2 regions of the Actinoalloteichus hymeniacidonis genome follow, and region 2 is predicted to be linked to the other one. Evidence: riboswitches for the same ligand, from Rfam matches in the RefSeq annotation. Region 2 holds a riboswitch; the other holds the start of a gene.

Region 1 (14,839 bases), 1.0 Mb from region 2:
TCGGCCAGCGCCGTCCCGTGGCGGGCGGCCAGCCGTCGACCGTGGCCGATCAGCTCCCAACTGTCGAGTTTGGTCCGATCGTCTCGGATGAGGGGTTCGATGAGGTCCATCGGTCCGTTGGCGAACAGCCAGGCGGTATTCCCGCCGGATAGGTCTCCTTGATCGAGCGACTTCGTGATCGAGGCTGCCCGTGTTTCGAATCCGGTCCGGGAACTGCTGGCGACCTGGAAGTTCTGCCACCGCCAGGCCGCGCGTTCACCCGGCGCCCAACGAACGGTGGTTCCGGCGGCAGGGGTGAGTCCTTCGACCACGGTGGTATCGGCGCTGACCGCGCCTGCACGGCTCCACGGTGGTTCGGCCAGTAAGGCAGGCACGGTGGCCGGTTCGGCTTCCGGTGCGGCTGTGGCGTGGATGGCTGTTGCCAGCCGCTCCCGCCCTGTAGTGGACGGCTTCGCGAGGATCTCCGCAGCCAGTTCGGGGTACGAGTTCGCGAGCCGCCGAAGCAACAGCATGGCTCGCTCCGAGAAGCCCTCGTCTTCGACGGGTTTGGCAAGCAATCGCAGTGCGCGGCGCGGGAAACGGTGAGCCGCACTCACCAGCGGGTCGGCGAGTCCGACGCCGACCAACGCCAGGAAAGCGTCGTCCGTGGGAACCACCGCCAACGCCTCGGAGAGGGCCGACCACGCCCGGATTCCCTTGGACTGTGAACGCATCCCGTGCAGCAACGCGGCGAGCTTCTCGGGGTGGGCCGACCCTGCGAGCCCTTCCACCAGGGTGAACACCAGTCCACGCGGATTGTTCTCGTAGGCGCGCCGGACGCCCTCGGTGTGGCTGAGCAGCAGCGCGACCTCGGTGAACGACGTGGTGGTCTGCAGTCGCAACTCGACTTCAGCGGCGCCGATGCCCCTGTCCTCGTGCTGCTGCCATTGTTCGGTCGGCAGTAGGAACGCCGTGACGACGTTGCGGAAACGGCCGTGTGGCCTCGGTTCGAGGGCGTGAACAGCCCGCCGATAGAGCGCCTCGTCCGCCTCGGCCAGCAGGGCGCGAACCCGGCGTGCGATCGGTTCGCCAGGCCATCGGTCGACGTGCTGCTCGTCGCGGGAACGCAGGCGTGGACCCTCCAACAGGTGGGTCTTGTTGCTGCCCCGCCAGGATCGCGCCGAACCGGAGTACGCCGAGGTCACGGTCATGTCGGCTAACTCGGCGACGGCTTCCGCCGCGAAGACCACCCCGTGCGCGGCGGCCCAGGCGTCGGCGAACACCTCCAGCCGTTGCAGCTTGGCGTCGGTGAGGGTGCTCGCCACGATCCCGGCAAGCACGGCCGCGCCCAACGGCGAAGGATTTCCCGCCTGATGCTCGCGCGCCGCTGCGGTGAAGCGCGCCCACGCTGTGTTCCCCAGGAGCCGCTGTTCGATGGTCTCCTGAGCGGCGGCGACGAGCTTGTCCGCCTTCTCGATCGCCTTCTTGATGGGCACGACCGGAAGCAGGTGCCCGCCACGCCGAGGGGCGAGGTGGGGAAACCACTCGGGCGGCAGCACGAGAACGTCTTCGTCGGCGGGGAGTGGATCGGTCACGGCGGACGCTTTCTGGCTCGGCGGCATCGAAAGAGGAACGCGACCACCACCAGCGATGTGCGATTCGTGTTGCTTGATGTATCGCCACGAGTCCCCAGCAGCATTCGCTTTCGGCGAAGCTGTGGTCGGCAGGGTAAGACAGCCCGCCGACACTATGGGGCACTTTGGCGTATTGGGTGGCGGTTAGCCGGGGAATCGCAGGTGGAACGGCGCGGATCCGAATTGTCGGGATACTCGCGCGAATATCACAACCAAATTTGTTGCCGCCGAATGGTGTGATCAGGCGTGCCGGATCCGGCGCATTCTCCGTTTAACCGGAGGACTCGTTGCCGGTTTGTGGCCTCTTCGCTGCGCCTGCGCCTGGCGAGGGTGACACCGGCAACCCCCTTGGCTGTGGCTGCCTGCTGCACCGGCCTGTTCCGCGCCGGCGCCGGTGCGCGGCAAGCCACGTCCGAGGCGGCCGATGTCTGGCTTGAGTGCTTGTGCAGGCTAGGCGGACGAACTATCTAGTCGAGGAAGGACACCTCGACCAGCTTGCAGTGCCGCACCCAATCCTCCAGCCGCACGGGTTGGGCCAGGGTGCCCGGATTGGCCGGCTGGTTGAGGTCGGCGACGATCTCGCCGAGCGCGGCACGACGCTCCTGCTCCTCGGTGACCGGCCGCGCGGTGGCCCGTAGGTCCGCTCGCACCCCGTGCTTGAGGTGGAAGGTGAACGCGGGGTTCGCCACCAGATTCACGTACCAGCGGGGCGAGGGCACGGTGCCGCTGCACAGGTAGGTGCGTTCTGCGACGTGGTAGAAGAAGATCTCGATGCGGCGGGGCAAACCGGTGCGTCGGCCGGTGGTCGTGATGTCGATGATCCGCTCCCGCGTCGTGGCGGCGGGCGTGATCTCGATCGCTGCGCGGACTGCGGAGTCCATCAGGCCGCCTCGTACTGCAGAGCAGGTCCGAGCAGCAGCCCGCCGTCGACCACGAACTCCGAGCCGGTCGCGTACGACGCCTCGTCGGACGCAAGGAACAGGAGCAGGCGGGAGATGTCCTCGGGTTGGCCGATGCGCGGGATCGCATACGGCTCGGGTGAATAGAAGTCCGAGATCGGGCGCTCGCCCGGGGCTACCGGGGTATTGATCAGCGGTGTCGAGACCACGCCGGGGTGCACCGAGTTGATCCGGATCCCGTCCCGGCCGAGCTCCAGCGCCGCCGTCTTCGTCAGGCCACGCACGGCCCATTTGCTGGCGGTGTAGGCCGCGTAGTAGGCCGTGCCCACGTTGCCCATGGTCGACGCGATGTTGATGATCGAGCCTCCGCCCCCGGCGCGCATCGACGGCGTCACCGCGCGGATACCGAGAAACTGGCCCGTCACATTGATGTCCATGGCGCGCTGGAACACGCTTGGATCTGTGTGTTCGATCGGTGCTGCCGATTGCTGGATACCTGCGTTGTTCACCAGTACCGACACCGGCCCGAAGCGCTCCTGGACTGCCGTGATGGCTGCCGTCCACTGCGTCTCGCTGGTGACATCCAGCCGTACGTTCATCGCCCGAGGGCCGAGCGCTGCGACGAGCTGCTCGCCGCGTTCCGTCTCCCGGTCGGCCACCACGACATTGGCCCCCGCAGCATGGAAGGCGCGCACGTGGCTGCTGCCCATCCCGCCGCCTGCACCAGTGACGATGACGGTCCTGTTCTCGAATCGCTGCACGAGCGCGCTCCTTCGTAGAGGTGAGTCGAGTGACTCGCCTTACCTTCAAGGTAGGCGCGGCCAAGGAGGTGAGTCAAGTGATTCGCCTCGCGCGCTGGGGCATCATGAGCCCATGGCGACGAGGACCGGGACCTACCACCAGCAGCTCGCGCAGCAGAAGCGAGCCGCGATCATCAGTGCGGCCACCGGCCTGTTCCTCGACAACGGCTACGCGGGCACATCTCTGGCCGGGATCGCGGAGGCTGCGGAGGTCTCCAAGGCCACTCTCTTCAAGCAGTTCCCCACCAAGGCGAACCTGTTCGAGGCCATGGTCACCGAGCACTGGAGCACGGGCGATGACCAGCGTCCCGCACCGCAGACCGGTGACCTCGAACGTGGGCTGCGGGAGTACGGCCGCCGTTATGCCGCACTCATGTCCCGACCCGAGATGGTCGGCCTCTACCGAATCGTCATCGCCGAGATGCCCCGATTCCCCGCGCTCGCCACGACCCACTTCGACCTCGGCAAGATGCCGTTCTTCGAGTCCGTCCAGCGCTATCTCGCCGCAGAACATGACGCCGGGACCGCCCGCATCGAGGATCCCGTCATGGCCACCACCCAGTTCATGGGCATGATCTCGAATTACATCTTCTGGCCGCGACTGCTCGTCGTCGGTTGGGCCCCCACCACGGCCGAGGTGGACTCCGCGGTCGACGACGCCGTCGCCACGATGGGCGCCCGCTACCGGCTGCGGTAGGCGGACCGAGGCGCCACGGCGATGGCGAAACCGGTCGCCCGTCTGGCAATCTTCTGACTGTGCCTACGCATGGTGAGGAGGCGTGTCGTGCCGGTAACCGAAATCGTGGAGCAGTTGCGGCGGGCCTATGACCTCTTGACCGAGGCGCTGCGCTCGACGGCGGTGGCGGACCTGGCGATCATCGAAGGCCACGAGGTGTTCGCCGGAGCTACCAAGGGTTCGATTTGGCCACAGGTGGCGCAGATCCACCGGCTGGCGCATTCGGCGGCGGACGAAGTCCGATTGAGCGAGGCCGCGCTGCGTGGCGCGCAAGAGATCATCGACGCCTACTGTTGGGAGATCGCCGGTCATGGGCTTGCACGAGCTGAAGTGGGCGCAGGAACTGCTTTACCGTCAGGCCAGCCCGGCTATAACGTGAAGGATCACTACGCCGAGTGGATCGACGAGCTTCGGGGCAAAGGGATGCACGTGGAGCCCGATGCTGTCGTGCGCATGATACGACTGCGCAATGGGCGGCTGGTGTGGTTGGAACGGGGCCATTCAGATGGGGGATTGGAACATATCCTTCGCCGTTCTCGGGTGAGAGACTTCGAGCGGTCTGGGATTTCGCGAGACGAAATTGTGAATTTGGTCTTCGTGGCGCTCGAGGAAGGAATTAAGGTCGGCTATATAGGGCAGGATCGGCCGGTTTATGAAGTAGCCTATGGCGGGAGGTTTCGACGCGTGGCGATCACGGTGCGCGACGGATTTATTGTTGGTGCGATGCCGGTGCCGCTGGGCCGTAGAGTCCGGGCGAGGCTGCATCGATCTTGAGGTAGGGGAAGGATGAAGGTGGCTGTGGTTGTGACGATCCTGACTGGCTGGGATGAGGGTCCATTCTACTATGACAACGGTGATCCTGAAGATTCGTTGAATCATTGGATCGACGAGGATACGGTAGCTTTCCTGCGGATCGGGCCTGAGCTGGTCCGTGAGCTTGTCGCGTGGGACAACGAGTATCAGGCAACTTTCAATAGGGAAGATTTTCGAGCTTCCGGATTTCCTAGCTCAAGTAAAGAGGCGGAGTGGGTTGAGCGAGGGAAGGCGTTGGCTTTGTGGTTGAAGAACGAGTCTCCGGTCGTTTCCGCAGTTGACTATCAGGCCAACGGTTGCATCCCGGACGGAAGTTGCATGATTTGACCGAACCTATCGTGGTGTCCATGTTGAGTGGCTGGGATGAAGGTCCCTTCTACTACGATAACGGAGATCCCGAGGATTCGCTGAACCATTGGATCGACGAAGATACCATCCAATTCCTCCAAATTGGTCCAGAGCTGGTCGCAGATTTGATGGCGTGGGACGACGAGTTCCAGCAGACTTTCAATCGCGATGATTTCCGCGCTTCCGGTTTTCCGAGTGAAGAGGCTGAAAAGAATTGGGTTCAAAAGGGAAAAGAGTTGGCCGTGCGCCTCAAGCAAGAGTCGCCGGTGGTTGCGCGGGTCGATTATCAAGCCTATGGCTGCATCCCGAAGGGGTCGTGCATGATATGAAGTCTCGGAGAAAAAATGGATCTGGGTAGGACGTTGATAGATGTATCGCTCTTGGTAGGCCTGGAAGAGGGGCCGTTCTACTACGACAGTGGCGATCCTGATGACGATTTGAATCACTATATCGACGAGGAGACGATAGAATTTCTCCGACTCGGCCCTGATCTAGTTCGAGAGCTGCAGGGTTGGGATCAAGAGTACCAATGTGCTTTCGACCGGGAGGATTTTTCGACGGCTGGCTTTGCCTCGCCCGAGGTGGAGAAGGTTTGGCTTGAAAGGGGGCGGAAGCTTGCTGGGCGACTGAAGCTTGAGTCGCCGATAATTGGCCGGGTCTATTATCGGGCTCATGGTGTTATCCCCGCAGGGGATTGTGTCTTCTGATTGTAAGGCGGAGTCGGGCGGGGCCTCAATCTAGATTGGGCCATGCTCAGAACGCCGCTGCGTACCTCGTATATCGCGCGCTCCCGGGCGACGCCGCAGGTTCTCCTCGCTGCGGCGCCGCCTCGACTACGCGCAGACCTCAGCCGAGCCGGTTGGCCTTGATCGAGAGCACGAACGCGCCGAAGGTCGCTGGATCGACGTGGAGGGTGCCGCCAGCTCTGTTCTTGGTGTCGCGGATGCCGACGAGGCCGGGCGCGTGGCCGATCTCGACGCAGTTGCCGCCGTTCTCGGACCGGCTCGACTTCCGCCAGATGGGGAGGTTGTGCGGTTGCGTCGTCATGGTTTCTCCATCTCCTTGATGATGTCGCCGATGAGACCGGTCGAGTCCACCGGGCTCATCGCCACATTCATGACGTTAGCGACTGCGGCTCGGTATGCGTCAACATCACGACGTTCATGCAGGAACAGCGAACTCCGTCGGTGCTCAACGCAGACGACCGAGTCCCGGTCATCCGGGAAGTCGAACAGATCGAACGCGCCTTCCAAGTCCGGGCTCCACGGACAGGAGAGCGCGATGACACGAAGATCGACGGCGGGTAGATCCGCGAGGTCTATAAGGGCGTAGAGCTGATCAATCTGTGTCTCCGGGCCACCGATTGGTCGCCGCAGCGCGGCCTCGCCGAGGATGGCTACCAGTTCGGTGGCGCGTCGACCGGTGAAGTTTTCGCGCCGTCCAACCCTCGTTCGGACACGAGTCTCAATCTCTTCGTCGGGCACATCGCCCGCGGTGAAGATAGCCCTCGCGTAGTCGGAAGTCTGCAACATTCCGGGGACTAGCAACGGCGCGACGGTGACGACCCGGCACGCGTCGCGTTCCGCTTCGAGCAGCGCGCGTAGCGCACGTGCTTGCTCGGGCAACCCCGTTGCGACCCACTGGCGGCCATCGACGTCTGTCGCCATGGCGATCAACTCGTCGCGGGTTGTTGCATCCACGCCGAGTAGAGCTAGAACCGCAGCGAGGTCAGTCGGGCTGGGCGCTCGAACGTTGGATTCCCATCGCGCGACCGTCGAGTGCGATAGCCCAGCTTGGAGCGACAGTTGTCGCGCACTGGCGCCCGCAGCTTCTCGGTGACGACGCAACTCATTCGCGAGTGCCAGGGACTTCGGCGTGGCCATGGGACGAGCGTACGGGCGCTCCATAGTCCGTTGAGTCTCCCCCAATTGGGGAATTGTATCCACCGACTCCGCAACTGGATACTGACTCCGGAGTCACTAAGTCTCTGGAGTCGATCTGTGGAGGATGTGCATGTACTGCTCATTCGAGAGCGTTCAGCGAACGTGCTTCCGCTCGGGGAACGCGATCACCCTGCGAGGAGCCAAAGGCGGGAGCGCCAAGCACACACTGAACGGGCTTCTGGCTTCGTCTGTTAGCGGCGCGTCATGATCGCGCTGGTTGCCTGCGGCTCGGCCCTGGTCGTCCTCGGGCTTGCGCTGGCCTGGTGGGGCTACCGGCCGCCGAAACGAGTCGCACCGAAGCGGGTGCGTTCGGTGTCGGTGATGACGATTCTGGCGCGCTGCGCCTTGGAAGCGCAGCAGTCGGGCTATCGCCCAGTGCTGGTGGGCGGCGTGCCGGTGGGGGTGCGGTCGTGAGGTTTCGTGATCCGGCCGACTGGTCGGTGTCGGTGCCCGCGCGGTTGCAGGGCATCGTCGAGAAGCGGGAATCGCTGGTGGTCAGCTGCAATCGAGCGCGGGACCACGTGTTGATCGAGGCGACTCGCAGGCCGTTGACTCCGGTGTTGGTGGCACTCACCGTCACCGATGCTCGCCGGCTACTTGCCGCGCTGCGCCCGCAAGGTCGGCCGATCGAACTGCCCGCGGTGGGCAGCGGATTGGTCGGGCGGCACCTGGTCGTGACCCCGACCGCTCAGCATGTCGATCTAGCGATTCTCGGGACCGCACAGCCGATCGGTTGCTGGCGCATTCTGTTCGACGACGTCCCACAGGCTGGTTTCGCGCTGGCCGACTCGATCACGTTGTTGCGTGCCGAAAACGCTGCGGAACATGGGCCGGAGTCGGGTTCTCCTCAAGCCAGCGCCATCGTGGCCACCGCTGGAAACGGGGGCCGAGGATGAGCGATCCGTTCCATGCGCCCTGGTGGTTCGTTCGTTCGGTACAGATGGGCGATACCCACCTTGGTCGAAGCGAACAGCGGGACGGCTCGGTGGTGGTGTGGCCTGCGTGCGGGGGATCTCGTTTCGTCGCACTCAACCGGTGGCCGATCGAAGAGTGCTACTACGAGGACCAACCGTGCCCCGCATGTTCCGTCCTCGATAGACCAGCGGAGACCGGCACGGTCATCGTGCCGATTCGTCGTGCGCGGGCGGTGATCCGATGAAACCCGAACCCACGATCACCACGTTCTTCGTCGTCGGCACGGTCCGACAACTCCGGGCCGCCCGAGTGCGTCCCTATCTGCATGCGGCGGTGACCCGATGAGCGAGCTGCCGGCCGACACCGCAGGCGAACCTCTGCTGATCGATCAGGTCGCGGCGCCGGAAGCAGGGCTGATCCTGCAACGACACAAGGTTTTCGTCGACGCGGGCGAACTGCTGCCCATTGACGGCGACCGGGCAATCGCGCTCTGCGGAGCCGGGGTCCTGTTCGGTCCACCACCCGCCGAGGTCGAGCCGGGAATCCCCAGTACCCATGTCGAGGACTGTCACGACTGCCGAGCCATCCACCTCGGCGAAGTCGATCCGCCGGCCTCCGATGACGCGGTCCGCTGGTTCGTCCGCAGATCCGGGGAAGTTCAGGTGCATATCGTGCCCGCCGATGGCGTCACCGCAACCCGCCTCGTTGCCCTGTGTGGCACGACATTCCGCCTCGGCGACGGCCTGGAACGGCTCGTTCCCGGCGACGGCGCGCCCTGCGTTGCCTGCCTGATCGGCTCGTTATCGGTGCCAGCCACGCCGCTGCGGTACCGGTGCGATGTAGTACCGCTGGGGCTGTTGGTCTTCCGTTCCGAGCGCCGGCCACGCCGCGCCTACCGCTGAGACCGGCGGAAACACGCTGGCAGGGGACATAAGAATCACCATTCCATGAGGGGCGCGTCGTGTTCGCGTCGGCGCCATTCCTTGATGAGCCGACCGAAACGGGCGGTGGTTCCCATGCTGCGCACGGCCGAGACCTTGCCGTCGCGCATCTCCAGAACGGCGAGCCCGCGCACCCGATCTTCGAGTGTCACGACCAGTGCGGGGGAGCCGTTGACCACGGCGGCGTGGATGGCCGGGGCGCCGCCCAGCAGCTTTCGCCTCGCCGGAGTCGGCTTGAAGTTGGCGCGTATGGCTGCGGCGATTCGATCGGGAACCGAGTAACGGGTGAATTTCGTGGTCCAGTTGGCCCCGTCGGCGATCGCGGTCGCGTCGTCGGTCAACAACGCCACCAGGCGTTCGGTGTCGCCCGAGGCGGCGGCGTTGACGAAGGCCTCGACGATGCGGCGCGCGGCGGCACCGTCGACTGCACCGAGGGTCCGCTTGGTGGCGACATGACGTCGAGCCCGGTGGGTGTGCTGTTGGCTCGCGGACTCGGTGATGTCGAGGATCGTGGCGATCTCGGCATGGCTATGGGAGAAGGCCTCGCGGAGAACATAGACCGCCCGCTCGATCGGCGTCAGGCTCTCCAAGAGCACCAGCACCGCCAGCGTCACCGACTCCCGCTGTTCGACGGTGTCGGCCGGGCCCAGCATCGGGTCACCGTCCAGGAGTGGTTCGGGCAGCCAGTCGCCGACCGCGCGCTCGTGCCGCAGCTGCGCCGACCGGAGGCGGTCGAGAGACAGATTGGTGACTACCTTGGTCAGCCACGCCTCGGGTACCTCGATGTGTGATCGGTCTGCGCACTGCCAGCGCAGGAATGCGTCTTGCACGGCGTCCTCGGCATCGGCGGCCGAGCCGAGCAGTCGGTAGGCAATCGAGGCCAACCGATCCCGGTTGACCTCGAAATACCCCAGGTGAGCAGTGTCCATCAGAGCGACTCTGCGTGCCTATCGCGGCCGACCGAACGATCCGCGGTGGTCAGCCGGAGTTTGCGGCTCGGCAGCCCGTAGGTCGGATGGCAGGTGCTCCACACGACGTTCTTGAGCACTCCAGCCTTGAGACGCGCGGCAGGCCGGCCCCGGAGAGACCAGGACCTCGAGTGCGCCTCGCCATCGACCGCCTGGAAGATCGCATCCCGTTGTCCGAGGCTGAGGCAGTTTCCGAGGTATGCCATCGGGATCTTCGAGATCTTCCGACCGGTCAGGTCCCCGACGATCGCGGCCGTTGCCTGCCTGGCGGTGAATCCCGCCGAAGCGCACGACATCGGCAGCGGACTGCCGTTATCGCCGACGGCATGGACGCTGTCACCGGCGGCGTAGACCTCGGGGTGCGAGACCGAGCGCATCAGACGGTCGACGGTGATCCTGCCATCGTGTTCGACATCAAGACCGCTCGCGGCGGCGATGGGATGGACGGAGAAACCCGCCGCCCACACGGTCGCGTCGGAAGCGAGGGTCGTGCCATCGGAGGCGACGGCCCCCGTGGCCTCGACCCGGCCGATGGTGGTGTGCTCGTGCACTGTGATGCCGAATCGGTCGAAGGCACGAAACAGATGACGGCGAGCCTTCGGGCTCAGCCAGCCGCCCAGCTCGCCGCTGGTTGCGAGGGTGACCTGTAGTTCGGGGTGAGCCTCGACGATCTCGGTAGCGGCCTCGATCGCGGTCAGATTGCCGCCCACCACCAGCACCCTTCCATTCTCGGCCAGCTCGCCCAGCCTGCGACGCAATCGCAGTGTCGGCTGCCGTTCGGCGATATGGAAGGCGTGTTCGGCCACGCCGGGGACGCCGTGGTCGGCGGTGGTGCTGCCGAGCGAGTAGAGGAGGGTGTCGTACTCGAGTCGTTCGGTGCCAGCACGGTCTTCGACGGTGACGATTCGGTGCTCGACATCGACGGCGGTGACACGCGCCACTCGCAGCCGGAGGCTCGTGCCTGCGAACACCTTCGCCAATTCATGGCGGGGCGCATCCTGGCCTGCGGCGAGCTGGTGCAGGCGCATCCGCTCGACGAAGTGGGATTCGGCGTTGACGGCGGTGATGTCGAAGTCGTCGGGGTGAAGGTGACGGGCGAGGTATCCGGCGGCGAAGGCCCCGGCGTATCCGGCCCCCAGGACAACGATGCGATGGCGCATTCTCCTGCTCCTGTCTCTACGTTCGCACCCAGAACGAGATGGCACCGGGATTCCTGACACGGCCGAAGAGTGACTTGGGTCACTGATGTCCGGGATCGTCGCCGTGCGCTCGTTCGGCGCGATACGAACGATTCGGGCGAGCCATCATCGAGTCGGCCGGTCGGGCCGCCGAACTTTGCCCAAGGGCGGTCACCGGGCATCCTCCTGCGAGATCACCGCGTTGATCCCGAGTCGGTGCAGCGAATCCCCGAACCCGGCAGGGGATCGCGCTCGTTGCTTCGAAGACGACGAACGCGGGTGGAGAATCCCTGCTGCCCAGGCCGAACCCGAGTGGTCCGAGCGTCCGGGCGGCGACCCGACCCGACGGCGTGCTGCCAACCGATCGCGTTCGCTGTGCGTGTCCTCCGACACGCTCTGGCTGCCCGACCTCGTGCCTGGAGCCCGCGCCGAAGCGCTTTCACGTTGGGCGAAACGGGTGCCGTTGTGCCGATGTGGCCTGAATCTACTTGCGTTCACACTCGCTCGTCGGTTTTACTCAGTGAGACCGACCATCCTGAGCGGCTGAGAGACCTGGCTCTATGACGCCGCAGCAACCACCCACTCGTTGGGCAGGTGCTAACGCCAGGACCGATGGAGTCGTAGTGTTAGTTCGCTTCATGCTCACGCGCCGACGTGTGGTCGACCAGTGTCGTCGAACCGCTTCCGGCTGTCGGGTCTACCTCGAGTCAACCCGAGCTTAGAACCCACCGGAATTTCGTCGCCCTTTCTCACCGCCCCCGATGGGGGCGGTCTCAGCGTGCCGCCTTTCGCGCGGCCCGGCGTCGTGGAGCTAAAGATGATCACTGTCGACAAGCTGACCAAGACCTTCCCCGGCAAGAACGGCGTGGTGCACGCCCTGGACGGGGTCACCCTGTCCGTCCCGGAAAGCACGGTGTGTGGGGTGGTGGGCCCCAGCGGCGCGGGAAAGTCCACGCTGGCCAGGTGCATCGCGCTGCTGGAACAGCCCGATAGCGGTTCGATCACCGTCGAGGGCACCGACCTGGTCTCGCTGCGCGGTCGTGATCTGCGGGCCGCCCGCCGCCGCATCGGCGTCGTTCCGCAGGGCGATTCGCTGCTGCGCCAGCGCACCGCCGCGGGCAACGTCGCGCTTCCGCTGGAGAGCGCCGGGGTGAGCCCGGCGGCGCGTCGTTCCCGGGTCGTCGAGTTGCTGGACCTGGTCGGCTTGACCGACAAGGCAGGCAACTACCCCGATCAGCTTTCCGGTGGTCAGCGGCAGCGTGTCGCCGTGGCCAGGGCCTTGGCGGCGCGGCCGTCCGTGCTGCTGGCCGACGAACCGACCTCGGCGCTGGACCCGGAGACCACCGGTTCGGTGCTCACCGTGCTCGACCGGGCGCGGGCCGAACTCGGTGTGACCGTCCTCGTCGTCACGCACGACATGGCAGTGGTCCGGCGGATCTGCGACGACGTCGCGGTGCTGGACGACGGACAGATCGTGGAACACGGAAAGGTGCTCGACTTGCTCAGCGTGCCAGGTAGCCGGATCACCTCCGCCCTGCTTCCCGAGGTCGACCAGGCGACGGGGGCCTTCAATCCCTCGACGCGGGCCGACGTCGTCGCCGAGGTGGTGCTGGTCGGATTCGCCGCCGTCGGCGCGCTGCTGCCGGAGGCCGCCAACCGGTTCGGCGTCGACCTGTCGATCCTCGGCGGCGGTCTCACCAGGCTTGGCGACACCCCGGTCGCTCGATTCCGCATCGGCTTGACCGGTGACCGATCCGAGGCTGCGCTGGCCTGGCTCGGCGAGCACGACGCGACGATCCGTCGCACCCCGCAGGAGATAGGAGGAGTGGCCGCGTGAGAGAACCGACCCCGTGGGATCGGGTCTTCGATCTGGTGTCAGCCGCCACCGGAGACACGATCTTCATGGTCGGCATCGCCACCGTCTTGGCGGCGATCGGCGGAATCCCCCTCGGGGTGCTGCTGCACATCACCTCGCCGACCGGTTTGAGCCCGCGTCCGGTCCTGCACCGGGTACTCGGCGTGGTGGTCGACATCGGTCGTTCACTGCCGTTCGTGGTGCTGCTGGTCCTGCTGGGGTCGGTGACCAGGACGTTGGTCGGCACCACGATCGGCCCGACGGCCGTGATCGTCCCGCTCACGGTGGGTGCTATCCCGTTCGTCGGACGGCTGGTCCAGGCTGCCCTGCGCGAGGTCAACGCCGCGGTCGTCGAGGCAGCCATCACCACCGGAGCCAGCCGCACGCGCATGGTCCGCAGCGTGCTGCTGCGTGAGGCGGGCCCGGCGCTGGTCGCGGCGATCGGTGTCACGGCGGTGACGTTGATCGGCTACTCGGCGATGGCCGGGGTCATCGGCGGTGGCGGACTGGGCGACGTGGCGATCCGCTACGGCTACCAGCGCAACGACACCCGGATGTTGTGGGCGTCGGTGATCGCGCTGGGTGCCCTCGCGTGGTTCACCCAGCTGCTCTTCGACCGGTTGGCCCGAGGCATCGATCGACGGCGGTCCGCTTTGAAGATCTGATCGCGCCACGCACAGCTTGTTCTACCCGCGCCACCGGCCCGTTGCCGCGCAACGGCGTCCGGAGTCCGGTGGCGTCGGTCCAATTCAGTCCACTGTGGACACACTGGCCGCAATCGCACAGTGGGCCACCAGCGAAGAAGGAGTACACCGCAATGCGTATTCGAGCTCGGGTCAGACAGACCACCGTCCTGCTGGCCGCCTCCGCAGCCGTGCTCGCGGGCTGCGGCAGCGAGAACGGTCCGGACGCCACCGAGCCCGGCTCGACGGACGGCCCGTTGCGCGTGGGCGTCAGCCCGGTGCCGCACGGCGAGATCCTCAACTTCATCAACGAGGAGCTGGCCGAGGAGGCGGGACTGGAACTGGAGGTCGTCGAGTTCACCGACTACATCCAGCCCAACACCGCGCTGCAGGAGGGCTCGCTGGAGGCGAACTACTTCCAGACCGTTCCCTACCTCGACAACTTCGAGATCGAGCACGGCGGAGAGTACGAGTGGATCGAGGCGGTGCACCTCGAACCGCTCGGCCTCTACTCGGAGAGCGTCGAGTCGATCGACGACCTGCCCGACGGCGCCACCATCGGCGTGTCCAACGACCCGGCCAACCTCAACCGGGGTCTGCAACTGCTCGCCGCCAACGACCTGATCAGCCTGCGGGAGGGCACCGAGGGGCAGGCCACCGAGGCCGATGTCGAGGACAACCCGAAGAACCTGGAGTTCGCGCCGCTGGAGGCCGCGCAGCTGCCGGTGAGCCTCGCCGACACCGACGCCTCGGTGATCAACGGCAACTACGCCATCGACGCGGGCCTGAGCCCGGCCGACGACTCCATCCTGCTGGAGGAGGCGGCGGACAACCCGAACGCCAACGGCATCGTCACCACGCCCGCGTTGGCCGACGACCCGAGGATCGCCACGCTCGTGGAGCTGCTGACCTCCGATGAGGTTCGGACCTTCATCGAGGAGAACTACGACGGCGGTGTGCTGCCCTCCTTCTGACCCGACTCGTTCTCGCCGGAAAGCGGGTGAGAACAAGCATCGTCGCGGCCATCGGCCCCCATCCGCCCTCGGCCCTCGTGCAGGGGGACGGATGGGGGTCGAGCGGGGTGATCCGGATGCACCAGCGACTAACGGAAGGTGATCGTCTGATGCCGAAGAGTGCTCATAGAAGG
Region 2 (14,839 bases):
TTGGCCGGGGGCGAACAGGGACTGGTCGGCGTGATGCTGGAGAGCTTCCTCGTCGAGGGCAGGCAGAACGTCGTGGCGGGCGAGGAACTCCGCTACGGCCAGAGCATCACCGACGCCTGCATGAGCTGGGAATCGACCGAGTCCACGCTGCGTACGCTGGCCGACGCCGTCGCCCGACGGCGCGGCGCAGCGGCAGGCTGACCGATCCGGTGACCACGCCGGGAGGACTCCGGGCAGCCCGCAGGCTCGGAGCCCCCGGCGTCGGGGCCGATCGATCGGTGGACTCGAACCTCGGTCAGACCAGGCCCTCGAAGGCGTCGTCGAGGTACGCGCCGAAGTCGGGGCCCGCTTGATTGGTCAACACGTGCCGCATCCACGCTGCGCGTTCGTAACCGGTGACCGCCAGTTCCCAGACCGTCGCGGCGGGCGCGTCACGGACCTCGACGAACTCCTCGGGCCGCTCGACCGGCGCGTGGAAGGTGCGTTGCCACAGTTCATGCCGCCGCATCCACCAGTCCACCGACACCACGCACGCGTTCCGTGCGTCGTGGGCAACGAGGTAGGCGACACCGTGGGCACCCTGATCGGCTCCGACCGCGCCCAGGACCTCCACCGCACGCGAGACACCCGCGTCGACCAGTTCGGCTCTCGGATACCAGGTGCCCTCCGCGATGCCATAACACTTGATCCGCCAACCACCCGCCTCCTCGATGCCGAGGAAACGAACCGGACGCGGGGCATAGGACGTGTCTGTCCGAGGCTGCACGCGGTCATCCTGATGCCGCCGGACACCGCTTGTCGACCGCCAGGGGAGAACCGATACCGGACCTATGCCCGCTATTCGTTCAGAATGCTGGTGGGCGTCGATTCAGGTTCCGAAGATCAGACGTGCGCCGAGGGTCAAGGCCATCGCCGCCACCACGGAGAGGAAGACCCGTCGCACGAAGCCCGAGCCCTGACGGGTGGCGATCAGCGCCCCCGTGACGCTGCCTGCGATGTTGCAGGCCGCCATCGTCAGACCGAGTCCCCACAGCACCTTGCCTGCGGGAATGAAGTAGCACAGCGCTCCGAGGTTCGTGGCGGTGTTGACCAGCTTGGCCGTCGCCGAAGCGTGCAGGAACGCGTAGCCGAGCATCCCGACCAATAGGAAGACCAGGAACGATCCGGTGCCGGGGCCGGCCAGCCCGTCCCAGAAGCCGATGGTGAGGCCACCCAGCGCGGCCAACGCGATCTGTGCTCGGCGGCCGAAGCGCGGGGTCTCCACCGAGCCGAGTGCCGGTTTGCGCCAGGTATAGATTCCGACGCCCACCAGGGCGATCAACACGACCCAGTTGAGCACGTCGGTGGGCAGCAGGTTCGCGAAGGCCGCCCCGCCGACCGCGCCCCCGAAGGCGATCAGTGCCATAGGCACCGCCGTCCACCAGTCGATACGCGTCCGTCGAGCGTAGGTCGGGACCGCCGAGGCCGTGCCTGCGAACGCCGCCACCTTGCTCGTGGCCAGACTCAGCAGGGTGTCGCCACCCGGCATGACCAGCAGCAGCGCGGGCAGCTGTATCAGTCCCCCGCCTCCGACGATCGCGTCGACGGCACCTGCGGCGAAGGCCGCGACGCATAAGAAGAGAAGCGCTGCCAGGGACACGTCGGCGAACCCGGCCCACTCCAGAGGACTCGACACCCATCGAGCCTACGATCAGTGCGTGGCGGCTCAGACCTGCGTCGATGGCGAGAATCGTCACAGCCCGACCGGCTTCCGGCGCCCCACGGCGCGCGGTTTCCCGGCTGTTAGACTGCGCCGTCGTGCCGTGTGGCATTCCGCCATGGAGGAAGACTGTCGTTCCCGATCCGGGCTTCGCCTGCGTGAACGCTCGGCAGCGCCACGAGAGATACGCGGCACGACTGACACACATCGAGACCGAGGGGTTGTCGCATGGCGAACATCAAGTCACAGGTCAAGCGGATCCGGACCAACGAGAAGGCCCGGCTTCGGAACAAGGCGGTGAAGTCCTCGGTCAAGACCGCGATCCGCAAGTTCCGTGAGGCTGCCGAGGCCGGCGACAAGGACAAGGCCATCACGTTGAGCCGCGAGGCGGGCCGCAAGCTGGACAAGGCTGCCAGCAAGGGCGTCATCCACGCGAACCAGGCCGCCAACAAGAAGTCGGCGATCGCCAAGCGCGTGAACCAGCTCTGAGCTGTCTGCCAGGACTTCGTCCTGGCTATCCGTGACGCAGGCCGTCGGCCGCGTACAGCGGCAGCTCGGTGGCGCACGGACAGGTCGATCGAGACCGCCGAGGGGCATTCCCTCGGCGGTCTCTCGCTTTTCAGAGCGTCGGAGCGCGGTGACACAGGAGACCGCACCGCCGCAGACGCAGGTCTCTCAGTGGGCGGCGGATCTGGCGTCGATGATTCCGAACACCGCGCGTTCCAGCGCGTACGAGGAATCGGCCGCCATGCCCTTCACCTCGCCGTTGAGCGCGGCCACCAGGTGCATCGCCCTGCCCAACCCGGCTTCCTCCCAGCCTCGGACCTGGGTACGCACCTTCTTGATCTTCCACGGCGGCATGCCCAGTTCACCAGCCATCTGCATGGGATCCCCATTACGGGCGCCGCGCACCAGGGCGATGCTGCGCACGGCGTCCGCCAACGCGTCCGCGATCAGCACGGCGGGCACCCCGGTCTGCAGAGCCCACCGAAGTGCTTCGAGGGCGCCCGTCCGATCGCCGGTGACGGCCTTCTCCGCGACGGCGAACCCGGTGACCTCCGCGCGGCCCCGGTGGTACCGACGGACAACCGTCTCGTCGATGGGTCCGTCGGTGTCGGCGACCAGTTGAACTGCGGCGGCGGCGAGTTCTCGCAGGTCCGAGCCCACCGTCTCGACCAGGGCCGATACCGCCCGAGCGTCGATCCGGCCACCGACCCGCCGCACCTCGTTGCGAACGAAGGCCTCGCGCTCGTTGCTCCGAGTGATCTTTCCGCATTCCTCCACGGCTGCGCCGTTGCCCTTGAGCGCGGCCGGAAGCTGTTTGGCCAGCTTGGCACGACCGCCGCCGGAATGGACCACGACCAGGACGATCCCGTCATCGGGCTGCGGCCGATAGGCGACGAGCGCCTCGGCGAGCTCCGCGCCGGCGTCCTGGGCCGTATCCACCACCACCACCCGCCCCTCGCCGAACAACGAGGGGCTCACCAACTCGGCGAACCGTGGCACGGTCAGTTCGGCTGCTTTGATCCGGACCGTCTCGGTCATCGGGTCGAGTGCCTTCGCCGCGTCCGACGCCGCTCGCACGGCGCGCTCGACGAGTAGCTCCTCCTCCCCCAGGACCAGCAGAAGCGGGGCGGCCGGGGCGGCTTGCTTGCTCACCCGACCATCCTGGCACGGGTGCCCGACCGGCTTCGGCGCCGAGAGGCCGACGGCGGTCCGATCCTGCCGCGCGGATGCGGCGAAGGCCACCGTCGGAAGAGGGCATCCGGTCCCACGCTTCGGACGCAGGGTGGTTTCGGACTGTTTCGATGCCCTAGGGTTGGCCGCACAACTGAAGACTTCATCCAGAGGGGTAGAGGGTCCGGCCCTACGAAACCCCGGCAACCGGCGTCGCCTGCCAACCGCGCTCTGCGGGCTGTCGACGATCACGGTGCCAATTCCGGCCCGCGACAGCGGGAAAGATGAGGAGAGGCCTCGCGATGACGACCACCCTGCGCAATTCCACGGATGCCACGTTGGATCTCGGTCCGGCAATCGCATTGTCCTGCAGGGAGTGCGGCAACCGCATTCCGCTCGCGGCCGAATTCGCCTGTGCCGAATGTTTCGGACCGCTGGAAGTGGCCTACGAGTTCGGCAGGATCCGCCGGGAGGACATCGAGGCGGGCCCCCGTTCCATCTGGCGCTACCGCAACCTGCTCCCCGTACCCGCCGACGTCGATGAGCACGCCAACACCCAGCCCGGACTGACCCGGCTCGTGCGTGCCGACCGACTGGGCGCCGAACTCGGGCTGAAGAACCTGTGGGTCAAGGACGACACCGGTAACCCCACCCACTCTTTCAAGGACCGCGTGGTCGCTGTGGCCTTGGCCGCAGCCCGGGAATTGGGATTCCAGGTGTTGGCCTGTCCCTCCACCGGCAACCTCGCCAACGCCGTCGCCGCTGCGGCGGCTCGTGCGGGTTGGCGCTCCGTGGTGCTGATCCCGTCGACATTGGAGCGGGCCAAGGTGTTGACCACCGCGGCCTACGACGGTGCCCTCATCGCGGTGGAGGGCAACTACGACGACGTCAACCGGCTTGCCACCGAGCTGGCGGCCGAGCACGAGGACTGGGCGTTCGTCAACGTCAACGTGCGGCCGTACTACGCCGAGGGCTCGAAGACGCTCGGTTACGAGGTCGCCGAGCAGCTCGGCTGGCGACTTCCGGAGCAGATCGTCGTCCCGATCGCCTCCGGTGCGCAACTCACCAAGGTCGACAAAGGCTTCCGCGAACTGGGCGAACTGGGTCTTGTGGAGCCCACGCCCTACCGGATCTTCGGTGCCCAGGCCACCGGCTGCTCTCCGGTGTCCGCCGCGTTCCGAGCGGGCAGTGACGTGGTCCAGCCCGTTCGCCCGGACACCATCGCCCGTTCACTGGCGATCGGCGCACCTGCCGACGGCCCCTACGTGCTCGACGCCGTCCGACGCACCGGCGGTGCCATCGAGGACGTCAGTGACGAGGAGGTGGTCGCGGGCATCCGCCTGTTGGCCAGGACCGAGGGCATCTTCACCGAGACCGCAGGCGGGGTCACCGTGGCCACGACGAAGAAGTTGGTCGAGGCCGGAAAGATCGACCCGGAGGCCGAGACGGTACTGCTGATCACCGGCGACGGCCTCAAGACCCTCGACGCGATTCAGGATCACGTCGGACCCACGGCCACCGTGCCGCCGTCGGCGCAGGCCGTGCACGAGGCGCTCGGCTACTGAGCGAACCGGCGTCTCGAATCGGACTTGGGACTTCGGGGCGGTCGAGGAGCCGGCGGGATCGGTGAATCGGTCCCGCCCCGGCTCACGGCTGGGCCACCTCCGGGGTACGACGAGCCACCAACGGCGCCTCGGCTCCCTCGGCCACCGCCACGTCGCCGCCGAGGTCGGTACGCACCACCTCGGCGCCCAGCGTCGTCAGCTCGTCGATCACCGTGGCATTGGGATGCCCGTAGCGGTTGTCGGCACCCACGCTGATCAGGGCGACTCTCGGTCTGATCGCCGCGAGGAAACGTGGTGAGGTGTAGCGCGAGCCGTGATGCGGCACCTTGAGCACGTCCGCACCGAGGTCGACGCCCGAGCCGAGCAGGGCATCCTGACCGGCCAATTCGACGTCCCCGGTCAGCAGTACGCGACCGACCGGCGTCGTCGCGCGGATCACCAACGAGGCATCGTTGATCTCCGTGCCGGATTCCTCGTCGACCCGGGTAGGTGGGGCGACCGGTCCGAGTACCTCCATGGTCAGCTCGGGCCAGTCCAGGCGTTGATCGGCCCGGAGCTCCACGATCGGCACCTGGGCCGCAGCCGCCGATTCGCGCACCCGAGTATCGGCCCAGGCGGGTGCACGAAGCGGGCCGACCGCGACCGCCGACACCCGCCGCCCGGTCATCGCCGAGGTCAGCCCGCCGATGTGGTCGGCATGGAGATGACTCAGCACGATCAGCGCGAGAGTGTGGACGCCGAGATCACGCAGGCATGCGTGCACGGCCCCGTTGTCCGGTCCGGTGTCCACGACCACCGCGCTGCCGGGCTCGCCGGTGGCGAGCACGATGGCATCGCCCTGTTCGACGTCGCAGGCCACCACCGTCCAATCCCGTGGCGGCCAACCCGGTGCGACGATCCGGCTCGGCACCAGGAAGAGCACCAGCACCAAGACCAGTGCCAGCACCAGGGTCCGGGTTCGCCGCGATCGCACGAGGAGGATCAGCACCACGAGAACCACCGCGAGCAGCACCCCGCCGCCCATCCCGCCCGGCCAGTCCAGGCGCGCCCCGGGAACAGCAGCGGCATGACGTCCGACCAGGATCAACCACCACACCTCGGGCCCGGCCAACCGCACGAGCAGCTCGGCGGTACCCAGGTGCAGCGGCGCGATCAGCGCCGCCAGCACCCCCAGCACCGTGGCAGGTGGCACCGCCGGTGCTGCCAGCAGGTTCGCCAATACCGAGATGAGACTGACCTCGCCGGACAGCCCGGCGACCAGCGGGGCGGTGGCCAGCTGCGCGGCCATCGCGACGGCCAGAGCCTCCGCGAGCACAACGGGGACACCTCGATCCCGCAGGGCACCCGCCCACCTCGGCGCCAGGATCACCAGACCCGCCGTCGCCGCCACCGACAATGCGAACCCCGGATGCGTGGCCAACTCCGGGCGCACCATCAACAGGACGATCACCGTTCCCGCCAGCGCCGGCAGGGCACAGCGACGCCGTCCGAGCACCAAGGCCAGCAGGGTGACCGCGCCCATCGCAGCCGCCCGAAGCACGCTGGGTTCCGGACGAGCCAGGATCACGAAGCCCACGAGCGTCACGCCCGCTGCCAAGGTCGACGGGATCGGCCCGAGGCTCAATGCCCGACATCCCAACAGGACGGCCCCGCACAGAATCGCCAGATTGGCGCCGGACACAGCGGTCAAGTGCGTCAATCCCGCAGCTTGGAACTCCTCCTCGACCTGAGCCGATTGATCGCGGGTGTCGCCGACCACCAGTGCGGGCAGCAGGCCTGCCGGATCGGGATGCAGCACGCTGGCTGCGGTCCGCAGTCCACCGCGGATCACGTCGGCAGCCGATTGCCACCACGAGACCGGCCCGACCGCCGTGGGTGGTCCCCGCACCCGGAGCACCGCCACCGTGAGGTCGCCGGAGCGGGCAGGGAGCAGCGAGCCCTCGACGGTCACCTGTTGACCGGGTAGCAGCGTCGCCCATTCGGGGTCATCGGCGAGGACTATCGTTCCTCCCCAGGTCGGGGTCCATCCGTCGTCCCCTCGCATCGCGGTCAACTGAGTGCGGATCAACAACCTGCCGTCGTCCGGCGAGCCTGCATAGCCCGCGCTGCTCAACCGGACCGGATCCTCGGTGAGTCGTAGCCGCACGAGGGCCTCGGCGCCTCGCTCGGCTGCGGCCCGCAGTTCATGGCCGCTGGTGTGTTGGACCCGAAGGGCGATACCGATCGAGGCCGTGATCGTCAGTGCCCCGACGGCCAGCACGCCCGCCATCATTCGTCGAGCGAGCGGGAATCGATGCCAGGCCCGGAGGCCGCAGCCGATCACCAGCAGGCAGGCCACTATCCCGACCAGGATCGCGGCGTGGTGGCCGCCGTACATCCCGACCAGGGTGGTGCCCCACACCGCCAGCGCCGAGGGCACCAGTCGGAGGTCACGGCGAGCCGGTTGCTCGATCATGCCGTCACCAGGTCCTTCAATCGCTCGTACCTGGTGGGGCCGATCCCGTCCACCTCGCGCAGGTCCTCGACGGAATCGAACCGACCGTGTTCGGTCCGCCAATCGAGAATGCGTTGCGCGGTGACCGGCCCCACGCCGGGCAGCGAGTCGAGCTGGGCGACCGATGCCGCGTTCAGGTCGATCGCGGCACCACCACCGGCGGTGGCCGCGGCCTCGCCACCGCCGACCACGCCGCCGTCGGACTGCGCTCCGGGTGGCACGGGCGCATCGACGTGGATCTGCTCACCATCTGCCAGCGGACGAGCCAGGTTCACCGTGTCGAGATCGGCATCCGGGTGTGCCCCGCCCGCAGCCGCCACCGCGTCCGCCACTCTGGCTGGCGCGCTGAGCGTGACCAGTCCGGGTGTCATGACCCGCCCGACGACGCTGACCACCAGTTCGGCGGGCGCCGTCGTCGTCTCTGCCACCGAGGTCGACGAGGTCTGCGGAGTGGCGGCGGCGGGCACCAGCGGTAGTGGTTCCGCAGCAGGCGCGGACCGCCAGAGCAATCCCACCGTGACGACCAAGGCGATACCCACCGCGCCGAGCCCGAGCGCCAGCGCGCCCGATCGGCCGGGGTCCAGTCGGGCCGAGCCGATGCCAGCGGGCACCCAGCGCCGGACGAGGCGGTTGAGCCTGCCTTCGGTGGGTAGCTTCACGGAGGTCGGGTCACCGACGCGACTGCGATGTCGCCCGCCGACGGGTGGAGCACCTCGACCGGTCCCGTCCCGCCGTCTCCAGCCATCCCCGACGGCCCTCGTCACACCGGCGTCCGGCGGCACGCCATCGCCGTCCTCCCCGGTGACGATGACGTCGAGTCGCCGCCGAGGGCCCGGGAAGACAGCTCGGCGTGGTGTCGTGGAAACGGCCATGCCGTGCATTCAAGCCGTCGATCACGAGCAACACCCGAGTTCAAGATCCACATGTGGATGGATCGGACGGTGTGGACAACTCCCCGGTCAGAACGCGACGGCGGCCTTCCGATCGCCCTCGGTTGCGTAACGTCGTGGGGTTACGCCCAGCCACTCGGGTGGCTCAGCCGATCAGGTCAGGGCCGCCCGGCAACACGACCGCGCCCAGCACGCCGGGCCCGGTATGCGCGCCGATCACCGCGCCCAACTCCGAGATCAGACAGGCCCGGCAGCCGGGAACGCGTTCCTCGATCCTCGACGCCAGTTCCACCGCTCGCTCCGGCGCATCCAGGTGGTGCACCGCCACGCCGACATCGCCGGACCCGGCGGTCTCGACGACATGGTCGACCAGCCTGGTCAGCGCCCGCGCAGAGGTGCGGACCTTCTCCAGGGGGACGATGCCGCCGTCGTCGACGTGTAGCAGCGGACGCACCGCCAGCGCCGTGCCAAGGAACGCCGCCGCAGTGCCGATACGACCACCACGTCGCAGGTACTCCAGGGTGTCCAGACAGAAGAAGGCCCTGGTCCGCAGCGCTGTCTCCTCGGCGATCCTGGCAGCCTCGTGGCCATCGGCACCGGAGCCCGCCGCGATCGCGGCCGACAGGACCGCATAGCCCAGGCCCATCCCGGTGGAACGAGAATCGATCACCTTGATCCGGTCCGAGCCCAGTTCCTCGGCTGCGAACCACGCCGCATCCCAGGTTCCGGAGAGGTCTGCCGACAGGTGCACCGAGACGATCATCTCGGCGCCGTCCCGCAGCAGTTCTCGATAGACCGCGGCGAACTCGCTCGGTGTCGGGCGGGAGGTGGTGACCAGGCGGTGGGCCCGGAGGTCGGCGGCGAGTTCCTTCGGGCCGACGTCGACGCAGTCTCGCCGCGACCGGCCGTCCACCAGGACGTGCAGCGGCACCACCCGCACCCGATATCGCTCGGCGAATCCCTCGGGGAGGTGGGCTGTCGAATCGGTGACGATGGCCACGGTCATCCCGGGCGCCTGCTGTTCTGCCGCCAGGCCATCGCTTCGATGCCGTGGTGCGTCGGCCGTATCGCCGTCCGGATGGGTTCGCCGGTCGCGATGACCAGCTCGGCCAAGGCCAGCCCGACGGCATGATGTGCCGTCCAGCCCCAGTGCAGCCCGTCACGGTTGCCCTGGCCGGAGTCCAGGTGGTCGGTGACCAGCGAAGGCAGATCGAGCAACGGGATGCCGACTCGGCCGCCCCAGGCCCGGATCTCCGCTTCGGCAGGCGCATGCCCGGTATGGATCCGGGCATAGGAGTCGGCGCGGTGGACCGAGGGCACCATCGCGATGATCGGTAGCTCGGGACGTAGCGCTCGGATCGCCCGTCTGCATTCATCGAGATACCGGACCGTCAGCCGAGGCGGCAGCGCCACCGGCTTACCGCCCATGGCCCGGGTCAGCGACGGCTGGAGCCGCCGGTAACCCGCCCGGACCCGTCGACGCAGGCCGTCGGGACGCAGGTACCGGATGCCTTCCCGCAATGCCGTCGGCAGCGGCGAGGGCAGCGTGTCCATGCTTCCGACACCCAATACCACCGCGCGGACCAGCGGCAACGCGGCCCACACCCTCGGATCGCCGGTCAATGCCCACCAGGCGTCCCGTGCCGTCCAACCGAGCCCCGCGACGAGTTGAGCGGTACCGCCCAACTCTGCGGCGGCGACATTGGGCCACAGCCTCGGTTCGTCGGCCGGATGTGGGCCCTGCGGACCGTGGAAGGCGAGGGAATCGCCGAGGACCAGCAGCTCCCCACCTCTACGATCCGCCGCGTTCACTCCGAGATGCCTGCGTTGTACTGCCGTAGCCGCCACACGATGTCGTCGGCACGGCGTTCCAGAACCGTCCAATGGCAGTTCCCGATGCCACCGAGTTGCAGCCAATGGGGCAGATCCAGACCGAGCAACCGCCCGGTGAGCGTCGTGATCAGACCACCGTGGGCGCACAGCAACACCGTGCCCGAATACTCCTTATCCAGGTCTGCGACGACGCTTGCGGCGCGGTCCGCGACCTGGATCCGTGTCTCCCCGTTCGGCGTCGGCTGAGTCGGATCGTCGCGCCACTTCGACAGCAGCCCCGGCCAGGCCTCCTCGATCTCCACCGAGGTCAGACCCTCCCAATCACCCATGTGCGTCTCACGCAACCTGGTGTCGGTCTGAGTCTTGACGCCGGTGATCAGGTGGAAGGCCGACGCGGTGTCGGCAGCACGACGAAGATCCGAGGTGACCACGACCTCGGGTTCGAAACGAACCAACTCGGGCGCGGCACGGCGAGCCTGCGCACGCCCCCGCTCGGTGAGTTCGGTATCGAGGTGGCCCTGCAACCGGCCCTCTGCGTTGTGCCCTGTCTCGCCGTGCCGCCAGAGCACCAATCTGGACAGCGTCACGCCTGATCGTCCTCGGTCGCCGAAGCCGCCTCGGCGCTGTCCTCGGAAGACGTCGACGTGGGGGCTCCATCGTCGAACGGCACCCTCGGACAGTCCTTCCACAGCCGCTCGAGCCCGTAGAACGCACGTTCCTCGGCGTGTTGCACGTGGACGACGACGTCCACGAAGTCCAACAGCACCCACCGGCCTTCACGGGCGCCCTCACGGCGTACCGGCTTCACACCGATCTCGCGCAGCTTCTCCTCGATGCCGTCGACGATGGCCGAGACCTGACGCTCGTTGGGCGCCGAGGCGATCACGAAACAGTCGGTGATGACAAGCTGATCGGACACGTCCAGCACCACGATCTCGTGGGCCTTCTTGTCCGCCGCCGCACGGGCGGCGACGAGCGCCGTCTTCCGCGCCTCGTCGGTCGCTACCACAGTTCTCCCTCCGTGGCGGGCAAGCTCGCCCGCTCGAGTGTCTGAGCGTACCGGTGCCCGGTACATCGCCGACACGCAAAAAGACGTGAGGTGACGTAGCCGGGTGTTGGAACGATCCTGGTCCGACGTCAGGCCCCGGTACAGCCCGCACCCGGTGCGGTGATGCGAGCGGGAACCAGGACCACCCTGGCCGACTCGTTTCGTCGCTGACCTGGTGTAATCGATTGCCGGACTACTTCGTGCCACAGGGGTCACGCCAGCTCGACAACACCGTCGATCCACAGCGCTGCTGCGCCCGAGACGGGCGGGAACGCCCCCATCCGGACGTCGAGCGTGCTGCCCACCCGGCTCCGCGACATCGGCCGGTTCGAGGTCGATCCCGCCGCACAGGCCGATGAGGCCACTACCTATCGGACAACGCAGACCGGCGCCGAGCTCTCGCCGATGGCATACCGTGGCTCCACCTCGCCTACGCCCTGCGCCAGACCGCATCGGCGATCACCGTGCTGGACCACACGACGGACCGACTCCAGAACCGATCGGACTCATTCCCACCGACCCCCGATGGCGACAAGACAGCAGGTCAGCGACTGGAATCGACGTATAGGTCCCGCTTGGAGATGTACTGGACGACGCCGTCGGGAACCAGGTACCAGACGGGCATCCCCTCCGCCACGCGCGTGCGACACGCCGTGGACGAGATCGCCATCGCGGGCACCTCGATCAGCGTCACCGAGCCTGCCGGCAGGTGGTGGTCCGCGAGTTGATAGCCGGGCCTGGTCACTCCGACGAAGTGCGCGAGCGCGAACAGCTCGTCGGCTCGACGCCAGGACAGGATCTGCCCCAACGCGTCGGCGCCGGTGATGAAGAAGAAGTCCGTATCGGTGTAATGGGTGCGCAGATCCCGCAGGGTGTCCACGGTGAAGGTGGGCCCGTCGCGGTCGATGTCGACACGGCTGACCGAGAACCTCGGGTTGGACGCCGTCGCGATGACCGTCATCAGATAGCGGTCCTCGGCGGCGGTGATGACCTGGCCGTCCTTCTGCCAGGGCTTTCCGGTGGGCACGAACACGACCTCGTCCAGTTCGAAGCGTGCCTGTACCTCGCTCGCGACCACCAGGTGGCCATGGTGAATCGGGTCGAAGGTGCCGCCCATCACACCCACCCGCCGACGGGCAGAACTCTCCATCGGACTCACCGCCGTCGTCTCGGACACGAACGGGCAGCTTACCGGTCGGGTGGATGGGCGGCGGCCGACCAGGTCAGTCGACCGGTGCTACGACCTTCCCACCGACCAACTCACGCACCAGGATGGCCTCGACCGGGCAGCTGTCCGCGGCGTCGATCACCCCATCGTGCGCGTCGATCTCCTCCGAGATCGCGCTGGCCGCAGCGCCGTCGAGCCGGAAATGCTCGGGCGCGGTGCCTGCGCACATGCCCGATCCGACGCACGCCCCCTGGTTGACGTCGATCTTCCAGCGACTCATGACGTCGTCCTCCCTCACCAGCTGACCGGAAGCCTGACCAGACCCCGGACCAGCACCGGACTCTTCCATTCGAGACCATCATCCTCGACGGCGAATCGGAGCTGTGGCAGTGCCCCGAACAACGCGGTCAATCCCACCTGAAGCATCATCCCGGCCAGCGCGGCGCCAGGGCAGCGGTGTGGACCATGCCCGAAACCGAGATGCGGACGACCGATCCGATCCGGGTCCAGATCCTCGGGTCGTTCGAAGGCGGCCGGATCCAGGTTCGCCGATCCGATGGCAGGAAGCACGGCCTCCCCCGCCCGGATGAGGACGTCACCGAGCAGTACGTCCGACAAGGCATAACGGGCGAAGCTTGCACTTGCGCCGAGCGGCACGAAACGTGTCAGTTCCTCTACCAGGGTGGGGGCCAGACCAGGATCTGTCCGCAGGCGATCGACCAAGCCCGGCCACTGGATGAGGAGGTAGATGAAGTTCGAGAGTTGACTTGTGACGGCCTCGTTCCCCGAAGCGAGTACACCGATCCAAGTCGGGACGATCTGATCCTCGGAGATGACTCCGTTGTCGGCCGCGTCCACCAACTCTCCGAGTAGACCGACTGACGGGGTCCGCCGGTGGCGGTTGATCAGTTCGGCGAGATATTCCGCCAACCTCGCCATGCTCTCGTCGACCTCGGCTGGACTCATCGTGGTCACACTCAAGGTGGCGTCGGTCCACTCGCACAACTGTTTGCGGTCCTCGGTCGCCATCCCGAGAAGTTCGAAGGTCACCTCGGCTGCCAAGGGGATGGCGAAGTCGTGGACCACGTCGGCAGGCGGACCGGTGTGCACCATCTCAGCGATAAGCGAGTCAGCTACTGACCGCGCCGTCGGGCGCAGCTCCTCGATCCGGCGCGTATTCAAGGACCGCATCACAATCCGCCTACGCGGAGTGTGTTCCGGTGGGTCCAGGGATAGCAGGCCGCCCTGGATCACGTCCTCACTCATCCTCGGCTCGTCCCGGCCGGTGGAGGCGGCACGGCTGAACCTGGGATCGGACAACACCGTCCGAACGTCCTGGTAGCTGGTAGCGAGCCAGGCGTCCTCTCCGTAGGGCATCCGGACTCTCACCACCGGCTCGGTGGAGCGCAAGGCCGCATATGTCGGATCAAGCTCTAAGCGGTCGACCGACCCGAAGGGATAGCTCCTCGGTTCGCCTGCTGTGACCATCCAGTCGTCTCCTCATCGGCGGCTTCCGAGATGGAAGATCCACACAGAGAGTAAGAATACGACTACCCAAAGTCAACGAGGGTGGTGAGCGGTGCGCTCACACGCATGACGGTATGCCGGGCGGGGTAGCGAGCCGCCGCCCGGAAACCGATCGAGAAAAAGATCACGACCTCGGGCGTACCTGTCCCTCGCCCCAGATGACCCACTTGGTGGAGGTCAGTTCCGGCAGGCCCATCGGTCCCCTGGCGTGCAACTTCTGCGTCGAGATACCGATCTCGGCGCCCATGCCCAGTTCGGCGCCATCGGTGAAGCCGGTCGAGGCGTTGACCACGACCGCCGCAGCATCGACCCGGGCGACGAACCGCTTCGCGACCCGCAGGTCGGTGGTGAGCACGGCCTCGGTGTGCCCCGAACCGTGTCGCCCGATGTGATCGATGGCGTCCTCGAGGGAGTCGACCACCTTCACCGCAAGGTCCATCGACAGGTACTCGGTGTCCCAGTCCGCCTCGGTGGCAGGCACCGACTCCGGCAGCAGCGCTGCGGCGGTGGCGTCGGCATGGAGCAGCACCTCGGCGGCCCGCAGCTCCGAGCCCATCCTCGGCAGGAAGGTCTCCGCGACGGAGCGATGCACCAGCAGGGTCTCGGCGGCGTTGCACACGCTGGGGCGGCGGGTCTTGGAGTTGAGCACGATGCGAACTGCCCGATCGAGGTCGGCGGACTCGTCCACGTACACATGGCAGTTGCCCACCCCGGTCTCCACGGTGGGAACGGTGGCCTGCTCGACGACGGCGTTGATGAGACCGGCGCCGCCACGGGGGATGACCAGGTCCACCAGACCGCGCGCGGTGATCAGGTGCCGAACCGAGGCTCGATCGTGGCAGGGCAGCAGCTGCACCGCGTCGACCGGCAGCTCCCGAGCCGCCAGGACATCACGCAGAATCCCGACGAGCGCGGTGTTGGACCGCTCGGCGGAGGAC

What was found. Region 2 has a riboswitch for S-adenosylmethionine ahead of thrC (threonine synthase). Riboswitches for the same ligand answer to the same signal wherever they lie in the genome.
Region 1: another riboswitch for S-adenosylmethionine. It lies ahead of BKA25_RS23600 (methionine ABC transporter ATP-binding protein); the one in region 2 lies ahead of thrC (threonine synthase).

The regions. Positions count from the first base shown of each region.
Region 1 covers NZ_JACHIS010000001.1:5,585,283-5,600,121, reverse strand. Annotated here, with positions in the region: gene BKA25_RS28515 (DUF4132 domain-containing protein) at 1-1,574, opposite strand, end outside; gene BKA25_RS23670 (nitroreductase/quinone reductase family protein) at 2,081-2,494, opposite strand; gene BKA25_RS23665 (glucose 1-dehydrogenase) at 2,494-3,273, opposite strand; gene BKA25_RS23660 (TetR/AcrR family transcriptional regulator) at 3,386-4,009, shown strand; gene BKA25_RS23655 (hypothetical protein) at 4,097-4,822, shown strand; gene BKA25_RS23650 (immunity protein CdiI family protein) at 4,853-5,188, shown strand; gene BKA25_RS23645 (immunity protein CdiI family protein) at 5,209-5,538, shown strand; gene BKA25_RS23640 (immunity protein CdiI family protein) at 5,554-5,916, shown strand; gene BKA25_RS23635 (DUF397 domain-containing protein) at 6,056-6,256, opposite strand; gene BKA25_RS23630 (helix-turn-helix domain-containing protein) at 6,253-7,092, opposite strand; gene BKA25_RS23625 (hypothetical protein) at 7,357-7,566, shown strand; gene BKA25_RS23620 (hypothetical protein) at 7,563-8,048, shown strand; gene BKA25_RS23615 (hypothetical protein) at 8,409-8,969, shown strand; gene BKA25_RS23610 (sigma-70 family RNA polymerase sigma factor) at 9,005-9,937, opposite strand; gene BKA25_RS23605 (NAD(P)/FAD-dependent oxidoreductase) at 9,937-11,136, opposite strand; SAM riboswitch class I at 11,682-11,773, shown strand; gene BKA25_RS23600 (methionine ABC transporter ATP-binding protein) at 11,972-12,991, shown strand; gene BKA25_RS23595 (methionine ABC transporter permease) at 12,988-13,674, shown strand; gene BKA25_RS23590 (MetQ/NlpA family ABC transporter substrate-binding protein) at 13,827-14,666, shown strand.
Region 2 covers NZ_JACHIS010000001.1:4,550,540-4,565,378, forward strand. Annotated here, with positions in the region: gene BKA25_RS18930 (3-deoxy-7-phosphoheptulonate synthase) at 1-201, shown strand, start outside; gene BKA25_RS18935 (hypothetical protein) at 296-766, opposite strand; gene BKA25_RS18940 (sulfite exporter TauE/SafE family protein) at 869-1,675, opposite strand; gene rpsT (30S ribosomal protein S20) at 1,928-2,188, shown strand; gene holA (DNA polymerase III subunit delta) at 2,375-3,358, opposite strand; SAM riboswitch class I at 3,537-3,667, shown strand; gene thrC (threonine synthase) at 3,679-4,941, shown strand; gene BKA25_RS18960 (ComEC/Rec2 family competence protein) at 5,024-7,396, opposite strand; gene BKA25_RS27980 (ComEA family DNA-binding protein) at 7,393-8,094, opposite strand; gene BKA25_RS18970 (DegV family protein) at 8,471-9,331, opposite strand; gene octT (diglucosylglycerate octanoyltransferase) at 9,328-10,137, opposite strand; gene BKA25_RS18980 (histidine phosphatase family protein) at 10,134-10,745, opposite strand; gene rsfS (ribosome silencing factor) at 10,742-11,167, opposite strand; gene nadD (nicotinate-nucleotide adenylyltransferase) at 11,751-12,356, opposite strand; gene BKA25_RS18995 (ferredoxin) at 12,430-12,654, opposite strand; gene BKA25_RS19000 (cytochrome P450) at 12,669-13,862, opposite strand; gene BKA25_RS19005 (glutamate-5-semialdehyde dehydrogenase) at 14,026-14,839, opposite strand, start outside.